2 regions of the Curtobacterium sp. SGAir0471 genome follow, and region 1 is predicted to be linked to the other one. Evidence: predicted binding sites of a transcription regulator. Region 1 holds the regulator's gene; the other holds the start of a gene.
The links. Region 1 encodes HrcA, which represses chaperone genes, less so after heat shock. Its sites were predicted from a motif close to TTNGCACTCGNNNNNNNCGAGTGCNAA; they were not measured.

Region 1 (5,868 bases):
ATCTTCGAGCCGAAGCCGAGGCGCGTCAGGAACATCTTCATCTGCTCGGGCGTGGTGTTCTGCGCCTCGTCGAGGATGACGAACGAGTCGTTCAGCGTCCGGCCGCGCATGTACGCCAGCGGTGCGACCTCGACCGTGCCGGCCGCGAGCAGCTTCGGCACCAGCTCGGGGTCCATCATCTCGTTGAGCGCGTCGTACAGCGGTCGCAGGTACGGGTCGATCTTGTCGGTCAGGGTGCCCGGCAGGAACCCGAGCCGCTCCCCCGCCTCGACCGCGGGACGGGTCAGGATGATGCGCGTGACCTCACGCCGCTGGAGCGCCTGGACGGCCTTGGCCATCGCCAGGTAGGTCTTGCCCGTACCGGCCGGCCCGATGCCGAAGGTGATGGTGTGCTGGTCGATCGCGTCGACGTAGGCACGCTGCCCGTCGGTCTTCGGGCGCACGGACTTGCCGCGGCTCGAGACGATCGGCGTGCCGAAGGTGTCCGAGGGCTTGCGGTCCTCGTCGAGGATGCGCGCCGACGTCGGGATGTCGGCCGGGCCGATGTCCTGGCCGCGCTTCACCATGGCGACGAGTTCGTCGACGAGGGCGTGTGCGCGGGCGACGTCGCGCTCGGCACCGGTCAGGGACACCTCGTTCCCGCGGACGAGCACCCGGACGCCCGGGTACTGGCGTTCGACCGTCTTGAGCAGGCGGTCCTGCGGGCCGAGGAGCTGCACCATGGCGATGCCGTCGACCTGGATGTCGACGGTGACGTCCGACGGGTCGGTCACGGGACGCGCCACGGGGCGGTCGGCCCCGGGCTGGGTGGGTTCGGGACGGACGGGTTCGTCAACCGGCAAGGAGATTCCCTTCGTGCAGATCACCTGCGAGGACGTGCGCGTGCACGTGGAACACGGTCTGACCGGCGGCTTCGCCGGTGTTGAAGACGAGACGGAACTGGCCACCGGACCGCTCGTCGGCGATGCGACGGGCGGTGGCGACGACGTGTGCGAGCAGCTCCGGGTCGCCGGCGGCGAGCTCGGAGACGTCGCGGTACTGCTCGGTCTTGGGCACCACGAGCACGTGGACGGGCGCCTTGGGCGCGATGTCCTCGAAGGCGATCACCCGGTCGTCCTCGGCCACGATCGTCGCCGGGACCTCGCGCGCGACGATCTTCGAGAAGATGCTCGGCTCGCTGCTGCTCATGGTGTCCATCGTAGGACCCGCCTCCGACGCCGCTACCAGCGCCCGAGCCGGGTCTGCAAGACCGCCAGGGCCGCAGGCCCGGCGGTCGATGTGCGGAGCACGGTGTCACCGAGCCGCACCCGGACCGCACCGGCGGCCTCGAGCCGGTCGAACTCGGATCCGTCGATGCCGCCCTCCGGGCCGACCACCAGGACGATCTCGTCGACGTCCGCGGGCGGCTCCCACGCCGAGAGCCGCACCGCACCCACCGGGTCCAGCACGACCACCGCACGCCGCGCCTCCCGGCCGACGTCCGACGACGGGACAGCACCCGACGACGGGACAGCACCCGACGACGGGACAGCACCCGACGACCGGGCAGCCCCGGACGACGGGACGGCACCCGACGATGCGGCACCACCCGACGACGAGCCGACCAGCCCGGCCAGCTGCGTCGTCGTCACCGGCGCGTCCACCGACGGGACGCGCGAACGGACCGCCTGCTTCGCGGCCTCCTGGGCGATCGCCGCCCACCGGGCGCGACCCTTCTCGACCTTCGCACCGTCCCACCGGGACACGCTCCGCGCGGCCGACCAGGGGACGATCCGGTCGACGCCGATCTCGGTCGCGGCCTGCACCGCCATCTCGTCCCGTCCGCCCTTCGCGAGCGCCTGCACGAGCACCAGCGCGGGGCGCGGAGCCGCGTCGACCGAGACGTCGGACACGGTCAGCGTCAACGAGTCCTTGCCCGTCGCGACCACCGCACCGGTCACGACCGTCCCGCGCCCGTCCGCGATGCGCAGCGTCTCGCCGACGCGGACCCGCGCGACGGACACCGCGTGCCGCCCCTCGGCGCCGTCGAGCGACACCGGGTCGCCGACACCGACGCCGTCGAGCCCGCCCGGCTCGACCAGGTGGAGCGAGGCCATCAGAAGTTGAAGAAGCGGTCGCGGAGCTTGCCGAACATGCCCTGCTGGAAGCGCGCGAGCTGCGGTCCCGGTGCCCTGTGGGACTTCGCGAGCTGCTCGACCAGTCCACGCTCCTTGTGGGAGAGCTTCGTCGGCGTCACGACCTGCACCCCGACGCGGAGGTCGCCTCGTCCGTTGCCGCGCAGCTTGGTCACGCCGCGGTCCTTGATCACCAGGACGTCGGCGCTCTGCACGCCCGGACGGATCTCGAGCTCGACCGGCCCGTCGAGCCCGTCGATCGTGGTGTGGGCACCGAGGATCGCATCGGTCATCTGGACCTCGAGCGTCGCGAGCAGGTCGTCGCCGTCACGGCTGTAGACGTCGTGGTGGCGCACCTTGACCTCGAGGTAGAGGTCACCCGAGGGACCGCCGGCCGGGCCGACCTCGCCCTGTCCGGGCATCTGCAGCCGGAGCCCGGTCTCGACACCCGCGGGCACGTCGACGGGGATGGTGCGGCGCGCGCGGACGCGGCCCTGTCCCTGGCACGTCGGGCAGGGGCTCGGGATGACGGTGCCGTAGCCGCGGCACGTCCCGCAGGGGGCGCTCGTCACGACGTTGCCCAGCAGGGAGCGGACCTGGCGCTGGATGTGCCCGGAGCCGCCGCAGATGTCGCAGGTGCGCGGGCTCGTCCCCGGCGCGCAGCACGAGCCGTTGCAGGTCTCGCAGACGACGGCCGTGTCGACCTCGACGTCCTTGTGCGTGCCGAAGACGACCTCGTCCAGGTCGACCTCGATGCGCAGCAGGGCGTCCTGTCCGCGCTCGGCCCGGCTCCGCGGACCGTTGCCACGTCCACCGCCGCCCCCGCCGCCGAAGAAGGCGTCGAAGATGTCGCTGAACCCGCCGGCGCCGCCGCCGAAGGGGCTGTCGGCCTGCGGCCCGGCGTCGTAGCGCCGGCGCTGCTCCGGGTCGCTCAGCACGTCGTACGCGTGCGTCACGTCCTTGAAGCGCTCGGCCGCGTCCGGGCTCGGGTTGACGTCCGGGTGCAGCTCGCGCGCCAGCCGTCGGTAGGCCTTCTTGATGTCGGCATCGGAGGCGTCCGGCTGGACGCCGAGGACGTCGTAGTGGTCTGCCACGGTTCCCTCAGTCGGTTTCGGTTCGGTCGGTGGGTCGCGGCGGTCGCCGCAGATCGGTCTGGAGGCGCGGAGCCGGTCCGCAGGACACCGCGCGTCGGGCGCGTGGTCCGGTCAATGTTCGCCCAGCAGCTTGGACAGGTACCGTGCGACCGCGCGGACGGCGGCCATGTTCGTGCCGTAGTCCATGCGGGTCGGGCCCAGGACGCCCAGTCGGGCGACCGCCCCGCCGCCGGCGAGGTACCCGCCGGCCACGATGCTCGTCGCGTCGAGGCCGTACTCGGCGTTCTCGGCGCCGATGCTCGCGGCCACGGCCACGTCGTCCACCTGCATCTCGCCGAACAACCGGAGCAGGGTCACCTGTTCCTCGATCGCCTCGAGCACGGGGAACAGGCCGCCGGAGAAGTCCCGCTCGCTCTTCGCCAGGTTCGCCGCGCCGGCCATCACCAGGCGGTCCTGGCGGTTCGCAGCCACCTGCTCGATGAGCGTCGCGACGACGACCCCACCGAGCGCCTGCGCGTCCGGGCGGAGCTGCTGCGGCACTGCGCGCAGGGCCCGGGGCACGTCCTGCAGCAGGAGTCCGACGCTCGCGCCGTTCACCACGGTGCGGAGCTCGGTGAGGGAGTCCTCGTCGAGGGGGACGTCGGTCTCGACCACGCGCTGCTCGACCCGGGCGGTGTCCGTGATGAGGACGACCATGAGCCGGGTGTCACCGAGCCGGACGAGCTCGACGTGCTGCACGCGGGCGCGCACCATCGACGGGTACTGCACGAGCGCGACCTGGTTCGTGAGCTGGCTGAGCAGGCGCACGGTGCGCCCGAGGACCTCGTCGAGGTCGTTCGGCGTGCCGAGGAAGGTCTCGATCGCGTGCCGTTGCGCGCTCGACAGCGGCCGCGCGGCCGCGAGGTGGTCGACGAAGACCCGGTAGCCCTTGTCCGTCGGGACCCGGCCGGACGACGTGTGCGGCGCCGCGATGAGCTGCTCGTCCTCGAGCTGCGCCATGTCGTTGCGGATCGTCGCCGCGCTGACCCCGAAGGCGTGGCGCTCGACGATCGTCTTCGAGCCGACGGGCTCCCGCGATGCGACGTAGTCCCGCACGATGGCCTTGAGGACCTCGAGGGAGCGTTCGCTGACCATCCGGACCCCTTCCGTTCGATGCTGGCACTCGGACGTGTCGACTGCTGATCCTACGCCCGACCACCGACCGACCGGGACCGCGGGGGCCTGCGCCGGTACGCTCACGGCATGAGCTACGGACAGCAACCAGGCGGCCCGCAGGACGGCCGGTACGGCCAACAGGCGGGGGGACCCCAGAACCCGCAGGGACCGCAGTACCCGGCCGGCTTCACGCCGCCGCAGCCGATGTCGCCGGAGGACCAGCGCCTGTGGGCGACCCTGACGCACGTCGGCGGCATCTTCTTCAGCCTGGTCGTGCCGATCATCGCCTACCTGGTGCTGCGCGACCGTGGGCAGTTCATCAAGGAGCACACCCGCCAGGCGCTGAACTTCCACATCACGATGGCGATCGCGTACGTCGTGGCGTGGTTGCTCTGCCTGGTCGTGATCGGGTTCGTCCTGCTGCCGATCATCGGCGTGCTCGTGATCGTGTTCGCGATCCTGGCGGCCGTGGCGGCGAACCGCGGGGACTTCTACCGCTACCCGCTCACCATCGAGTTCATCAAGCAGTAGCGCGCGGGCGGCAGCCCGCGCGTCAGTCGAGCAGTTCGCGGACGACGGCGTCCGCGAGCAGCCGGCCCTGGAGGGTCAGCTCGATGCGTCCCCGCACCGCGGCCGAGCCGTCCACGAGACCACGCGCGATGAGGCCGGCGACGCGGCCACGGGCCTCCCGACCGAGTTCCGCGGTGCCGAGCTCGCCGCGAACGCGCGCCGCCAGGAGCACCCGCTCGACGTACCGGGTGTCGGCGTCGAGCGTCTCGCGCCCGGCCGCCGGGGACTCGCCGGAGAGCACCCGGTTCGCGTACGCGGCCGGGTGCTTCACGTTCCACCAGCGCGTGCCGGCGACCGCGGAGTGCGCGCCCGGGCCGACGCCCCACCAGTCGTGGCCCTTCCAGTACGACAGGTTGTGCCGGCTCGCGTGGCGGTCCGGGCCGCCCTGCTCGTCGGTGCGGGCCCAGTTCGACACCTCGTACCAGGCGTACCCGGCGTCGGCGAGGGTGCGGTCGGCGAGCTCGTACATGTCCGCCGCCAGGTCGTCGTCCGGCGCGGGGAGCTCGCCGCGGGCGACCATGCGCCCCATGGCCGTGCCCTCCTCGACGATGAGCGAGTAGGCCGAGACGTGGTCGGGGGTGCAGGCCAGTGCGGCGTCGAGCGAGGTGCGCCAGTCGTCGAGGGACTCCCCCGGCGTCGAGTAGATGAGGTCGAGGCTGACGTCGAGACCCCGCTGCTTCGCGAGGTCGACCACCACCGGGACGCGCTCGGGGTCGTGCGTCCGGTCGAGCGTGGCGAGGACGTGCGGCACCGCGGACTGCATGCCGTAGCTCATCCGGGTGAACCCGCCGCGCTCGAGCGTGGCGATCGAGTCGGCGTCCACGGAGTCCGGGTTCGCCTCGGTCGTGACCTCGGCCCCAGGGAGGATCCCCCAGGTGTCGTCGATCGCCCGGAGGATCATCACGAGGTCGTCCGCGGGCAGCATCGTCGGCGTG
Region 2 (5,868 bases), 1.7 Mb from region 1:
ATGCGGGCGGAGCTCCCCGTCTCGCCCGGTGCGTCCTCCGCCGTCGGGCCGATCGGACAGGAGACCCTCGGTGAGCGCGACTGAACCCCTGGTGCTCGGGATCGAGACGAGCTGCGACGAGACCGGGGTGGGGATCGTCCGTGGGACCACCCTGCTGGCGAACGTCATCGCGTCGAGCATGGACGAGCACGCCCGCTACGGCGGCGTCGTGCCCGAGGTCGCCGCGCGGGCGCACCTCGAGGCGATGACGCCGACCCTGCACGAGGCGCTCGACCGTGCCGGCGTCACCCTCGACGAGCTCGACGCCGTCGCCGTCACGGCCGGCCCGGGGCTCGCGGGTGCCCTGATGGTCGGCGTCGGCGCGGCCAAGGCCCTCGCCGTCGCGACGGGCAAGCCCCTGTACGGCGTGAACCACCTGGTCGGGCACGTCGGTGCCGACGTCCTGCGCGCCGACGGCAGCGCGATCGAGCTGCCGACCGTGGCGCTGCTCGTCTCCGGTGGGCACACGTCGCTGCTGCTCGTGCGGGACCTCGTCGGCGACGTCGAACTGCTCGGCGAGACGATCGACGACGCCGCGGGCGAGGCGTTCGACAAGGTCGCACGGCTGCTCGGCCTGCCGTACCCGGGCGGGCCGCAGATCGACCGGGCGGCGGCGGACGGCGACCCCACCGCGATCCGGTTCCCGCGGGGTCTGACGCTGCCGAAGGACATGGCGCAGCACCGGTACGACTTCTCGTTCTCGGGGCTGAAGACCGCCGTCGCGCGGTGGGTCGAGAAGTGCCGCGACGAAGGGCGTGAGGTCCCGGTCGCCGACGTCGCGGCGTCGTTCCGCGAGGCCGTCGTCGACGTGCTCCTGACGAAGGCGCTCGCCGCCTGCCGCGACACCGGTGTCGACCGGCTGCTGCTCGGCGGCGGGGTCGTGGCGAACGCCCGGCTGCGTGCCGTGGCCGAGGAACGCTGCGCGGCCGCCGGGGTCGCGCTGCGGATCCCGCCGTTCGACCTGTGCACCGACAACGGCGCCATGATCGCGGCGGTCGGGGCGCGTCTGGTGGCCGAGGGGCACGCGCCGAGCGACCTCGGCATCGCGGCGGACTCCACACTGCCGGTGACGACCGTCCAGGTCTGAGCCGCGGGTCCCGGTCGCGGGCGTCGGTCGGGCCGGTGCAGGCCCGGGTCTGCCGGTGCGGGCGCTGGTCGGGCTCGTGCACGGCTGCGCCTGAACCCGTTCGCGGCCCGTGTGGGAGGATGCTCAGCAGGCACCGACCGACCGGGTGCCGGGAGGGGTGGACGGTGTCCGATCAGAACCAGTGGCCGAAGCCGGGCGAGTCGAGCGGGGGCGACGACGGTCGGCCGCAGCAGGACCGGCAGCCGGACGGCCAGCAGTCGGGCACGCCGCAGTCGGACAGCCAGCAGGGCTCGCCGTCCGCGCGGTCGTCGAACGGGAACCCGTACGCGCAGCCGTCGCAGGACTCCCCGTACGGCCAGGGGCAGCAGTCCGCGAACCCGTACACGCAGCCCCAGCAGTCGTCGGGCAACCCGTACGCGCAGCAGCAGCAGCCGGGCAACCCGTACGGCCAGCAGCAGCACAATCCCTACGCGCAGCAGTCGCAGCAGGGGAACCCGTACGCGCAGCAGCAGCCGGGCAACCCGTACGCACAGCAGCAGCAGTCGCGGCCGGGGAACCCGTACGCAGCCTCGGGCCCCCAGCACAACCCCTACGCGCCGCAGCAGGGGAGCAACCCGTACGCGTCCCCGTACGCCACCGCCGGCTACCAGCCGTACGCCCAGCGCCCGAAGACGAACACCATGGCGATCCTGTCGATCGTGTTCAGCGGCGTCGCCGGCCTCTCGCTGCTGACCTTCGTCTTCGCGTTCTTCGCGGTGCTCGCCGGTCCGGCGGGGGCGATCCTCGGACACCTGGCGCTCGGCAAGACGAAGGCGACGGGGGAGTCCGGTCGCGGCCTGGCACTCGCCGGCATCATCGTCGGGTGGGTCGCGACGGGCATCGCCCTGATCGGGATCATCGTGTTCTTCGTGCTGATCGCCAACTCCGGCGGCGGGTACTCCGACCCGTACGACTACGACTCGGGCGCCTTCATCCGCTGACCCGCTCTGCTCCACGAGAGCGACAGGACCCCGCCGGACATCGGCGGGGTCCTGTCGCTTCCGCGGACGAGACCGGACGGACGCGCACCCGTGGAACCGGCCGCGGGCGCCGCCCCGCGGCCTACCCGGCCACGTCGGTGAGCCGCTCGCACAGGAGCGCGGTGTGCCGTCCCTCCAGGCGGGTGAGCACGAGCGTGACCGACCGCCGCCCCCGCAGTCGCAACCGCTTCCGGAACTGCGCCGGGTCCACGTCGACCCCGCGCTTCTTGATCTCGACCGTGCCGACGTCCTCCGCGGCCAGGCGCGCGGCAAGCTGCTTCACGTCGAGCGGCATCGTGTCGAGCACGCGGAACCCCTGCGCGAACGGCGTCGTCACGGCCCGGTCCGAGGTGACGTACGCGATGCCCTCGGAGAGCATGCGCCCGTCGATCGAGCGGGCCAGGTCGCCGATCAGCCGGGCGCGGATGACCGCGCCGTCCGGCTCGTACAGGTAGGCGCGGACGGGGCCGACCTCGACGTCCTCGGCGTCGGCGGGACCGCTCAGCTCGGCGATGCCGTGCGCGCCGATCACCGTCGCCGCGCGCCGCACACCAGCGCGCGCGAGGGGGCCGGACCAGAGGACGAGCTCGACGACCTCGCGGTCGACGGAGACCCACTGCGCCTCGAGCGTGTCCGGGATCAGGTCGCGGTCGATCCCCGGCCCGAGCTTGACGCCGGTCGGGGTGGTCGTGGCCGCGGCGAACACGGTGTCGAGCGACGGCGACCAGTCGTCCGGGTCGGCCAGGCGCTTCGTGTTCGCGTGCCCGGCGGTCCGTCGCGCGGGGTCCATCCACACGCCGTCGACGCGCGACAGGTCGAACGCTGCTGCGTCGCCGAGCTCGACCCGCGCGTTCTGCCACAGCGCGAGGTTGTGCGTCGCGACCGCTGCGGTCACCTCGTCGCGGTCGACCGCGGTGACGTCGAGGTCGAGCGCCGCCATCGCCATGGCGTCGCCGCCGATGCCGGAGCCGAGGTCGGCGACCCGGGTGAGGCCGGCCGCGGCGAACCGGCCGGCGTGCTGCGCGGCGACCTGCAGCCGCGTGGCCTGCTCGAGACCGGCCTCGGTGAAGAGCATGCGCGCGGCGAAGTCCCCGAACTTCGCACGTGCCTTCTGCCGGAGCTTCGCCTGGGTGAGCACGGCGGCGACGAGGCCGGGATCGTGCCCCTCGCCCCGCAGCCGGGACACCACCCGGACGATCTCGCCCCCGTCCGAGACGCCGGGGGTACGGTCGAGCAGGGCCATCCCCTCGGGGGTCAACAGCTGGGCGAGGTCGGCGGCTTCCACCCGACGATCCTCCCAGGTCGCCGGGGAGTCCGAACCGTGCTGGCACTCGGATTGACCGAGTGCCAGACTGTCCCTAGACTCGCGTTGGCACTCTCCTGTGCGTAGTGCCAACCGGTTCCCATCTGTACCGAGTCAGTACCGAGAAAGAAGAGGTCACCGTGGCCGTCACCATCAAGCCGCTCGAGGATCGCATCGTCATCCGCCAGGTCGAGGCGGAGCAGACCACCGCTTCCGGTCTCGTCATCCCGGACACCGCGAAGGAGAAGCCCCAGGAGGGCGAGGTCGTCGCCGTGGGCCCGGGTCGCATCGACGACAACGGCAACCGCGTGCCGCTCGACGTCGCCGTCGGCGACAAGGTCATCTACTCGAAGTACGGCGGCACCGAGGTCAAGTACTCCGGTGAGGACCTGCTCGTCCTCTCGGCGCGCGACGTCCTCGCGGTCATCGAGCACTGAGACCAGCAGCTCTCGTCACGAACGCCCCGTCCGGCTCGCAGCCGGCGGGGCGTTCGTGCGTCGGCCCGTCGGTCGGTCGGCCCGTCGGTCGGTCGGGCGGCCCGTCGGTCAGTCGCCCCATCGGTCGGTCGGCCCATTGGTCGGTCGGCCTGGAGGCGCGCTGTCCGCCCGCAGCGTCTGCGCCCCTTCCTAGGATGGTTCCGTGAGTGAACCGACAGCGGCACGTCCGGCACGCAGCGAGGCCTCCGTCGGTGTCGTGCAGGCGATCGTCGCGTACGGCCTGTGGGGGCTCATGCCCCTGCTCTTCGCGGCGATGGCGCCCGCCGGCGCGTTCGAGATCGTCGCCTGGCGGATCGTCTTCGGGCTGGTCTTCTGCGCCGTGGCGATCGCCGTCACCCGGTCGTGGCTCCGCACCCGCTCCCTGCTCGCCCAGCGTCGGGTGATGCTCGTGATGGGGCTCGCGGCCGTCCTCATCCTGGTGAACTGGACCGTGTACGTCGCCGCGACGACGACGAGCCACACGGTCGAGGCCGCGCTCGGCTACTTCATCAACCCGCTCGTGACGATCGCACTCGGCGTCGTCGTGCTCCGCGAGCGCCTCCGTGCGGCGCAGTGGGCGGCCGTCGGCATCAGCGTCGTCGCCGTCGTCGTCATCGCGGTCGGCTACGGACAGGTGCCGTGGATCTCGCTCGCACTGGCGTTCTCGTTCGGCCTCTACGGCCTGGTGAAGAAGCGGGTCGGCGGCACCGTCGACGCGCTCAGCGGGCTGACGATCGAGACCGTCTGGCTGCTGCCGATCGCGGTCGGGGCGCTCGTCGTGCTCGGCGTCACCGGTCTCGGCGGCGGGGTGACGTTCACGAGCGAGGGCTGGCCGCACGTCCTCGTCACCGTGCTCACCGGGCCGGCGACCGCGGTGCCGCTGCTGCTCTTCGCGTCGTCGGCGCGGCGGGTGTCGCTGTCGACGCTCGGACTGACGCAGTACCTGGCTCCGGTGATGCAGCTGCTGGTCGGGGTGGTCGTGCAGCACGAGGCGATGCCGCCCGCGCGGTGGATCGGCTTCGGGATCGTCTGGGCAGCGCTCGTGGTCCTGACGGTCGACAGTTTCGTGGCGGCCCGGGCCGCGCGCCGCCGGACGCTCGCGCCCACGGCAGCCGAGCCGGTGTGACGGAGGGGAGCCGCGCCTCCCGTCCGGCTGCCGCTCGCGCCGGGCACCGCATGAGTCCGCTCGTGTGTCCAGCCCGCGGAGTGGAAGCCGAAAGCGACAGTCCCCCGCCGAAGATCGGCGGAGGACTGTCGCTTTCGCGGTGGTGTTACTTCGAGACCGAGCCCTGGATGGCGCTCTGGTACACGGGCTTGTTGTCGCCGTCGAACTTGTAGATGCCGATGTAGGCGCTCGACGGGTCGTTCTTGCTGTCGAACGGACCGATGCCGGACGGGCCGGTGTACTGGATGGACTCACCCTTGTCGAGCAGGTCCTTGCACGCCTTGAACGTCTCGCACTTGGTGCCGCCGTCCGCGCCGGACACCGCAGCCATGTTGGCCTGGATGGTGCCCGAGTCGGTGCCCTTGCCCTTCACCGCAGCCAGTGCGGCCAGGGTCGTGGCGTCGTACGACTCAGCGGCGTACGAGTAGTCGGTGAGCCCCTTGCCCGCGGTCTTCTGGTAGTAGTCCGACAGACGCTGCTTCAGCTCGTCCTTCGGGCTGGCGCCCGGGATCGTGCCCTGCGCGCCCTCGAGGGTGCCCGGGTCGAAGTCCTTCGAGTAGTCCGCCGTGTTGCCGTCGGACATGTAGATCTTCGACATGTCGGCGTTCTGCGACTTGAGCTCCGGGATGATCGACTTCGTCTCGTCGAAGGCGAGCACCACGATGGCGTCCGGCTTCGCGGCGAGCGCAGCGGTGACCTCGGACGAGAACGTCGTCTGGCCGGGCGGGAACTCCTGGCCCTTGCCCTTGCCCCCGTAGACGACCTGGCCGCCCGAGTCC

Region 2: groES (co-chaperone GroES) is a predicted target of HrcA. The motif match lies at 3,470-3,496, and genes of this name have one in related genera.

What each region holds. Positions count from the first base shown of each region.
Region 1 is NZ_CP027869.1:1,424,601-1,430,468, reverse strand. Features, by position in the region: gene C1N91_RS06540 (PhoH family protein) at 1-722, opposite strand, end outside; gene C1N91_RS06535 (histidine triad nucleotide-binding protein) at 832-1,188, opposite strand; gene C1N91_RS06530 (RsmE family RNA methyltransferase) at 1,221-2,096, opposite strand; gene dnaJ (molecular chaperone DnaJ) at 2,096-3,208, opposite strand; gene hrcA (heat-inducible transcriptional repressor HrcA) at 3,320-4,342, opposite strand; gene C1N91_RS06515 (DUF4870 domain-containing protein) at 4,451-4,894, shown strand; gene hemW (radical SAM family heme chaperone HemW) at 4,917-5,868, opposite strand, start outside.
Region 2 is NZ_CP027869.1:3,263,665-3,269,532, reverse strand. Features, by position in the region: gene rimI (ribosomal protein S18-alanine N-acetyltransferase) at 1-84, shown strand, start outside; gene tsaD (tRNA (adenosine(37)-N6)-threonylcarbamoyltransferase complex transferase subunit TsaD) at 71-1,126, shown strand; gene C1N91_RS15145 (DUF4190 domain-containing protein) at 1,291-2,106, shown strand; gene C1N91_RS15140 (class I SAM-dependent methyltransferase) at 2,228-3,430, opposite strand; gene groES (co-chaperone GroES) at 3,589-3,885, shown strand; gene rarD (EamA family transporter RarD) at 4,088-5,050, shown strand; gene C1N91_RS15125 (ABC transporter substrate-binding protein) at 5,196-5,868, opposite strand, start outside.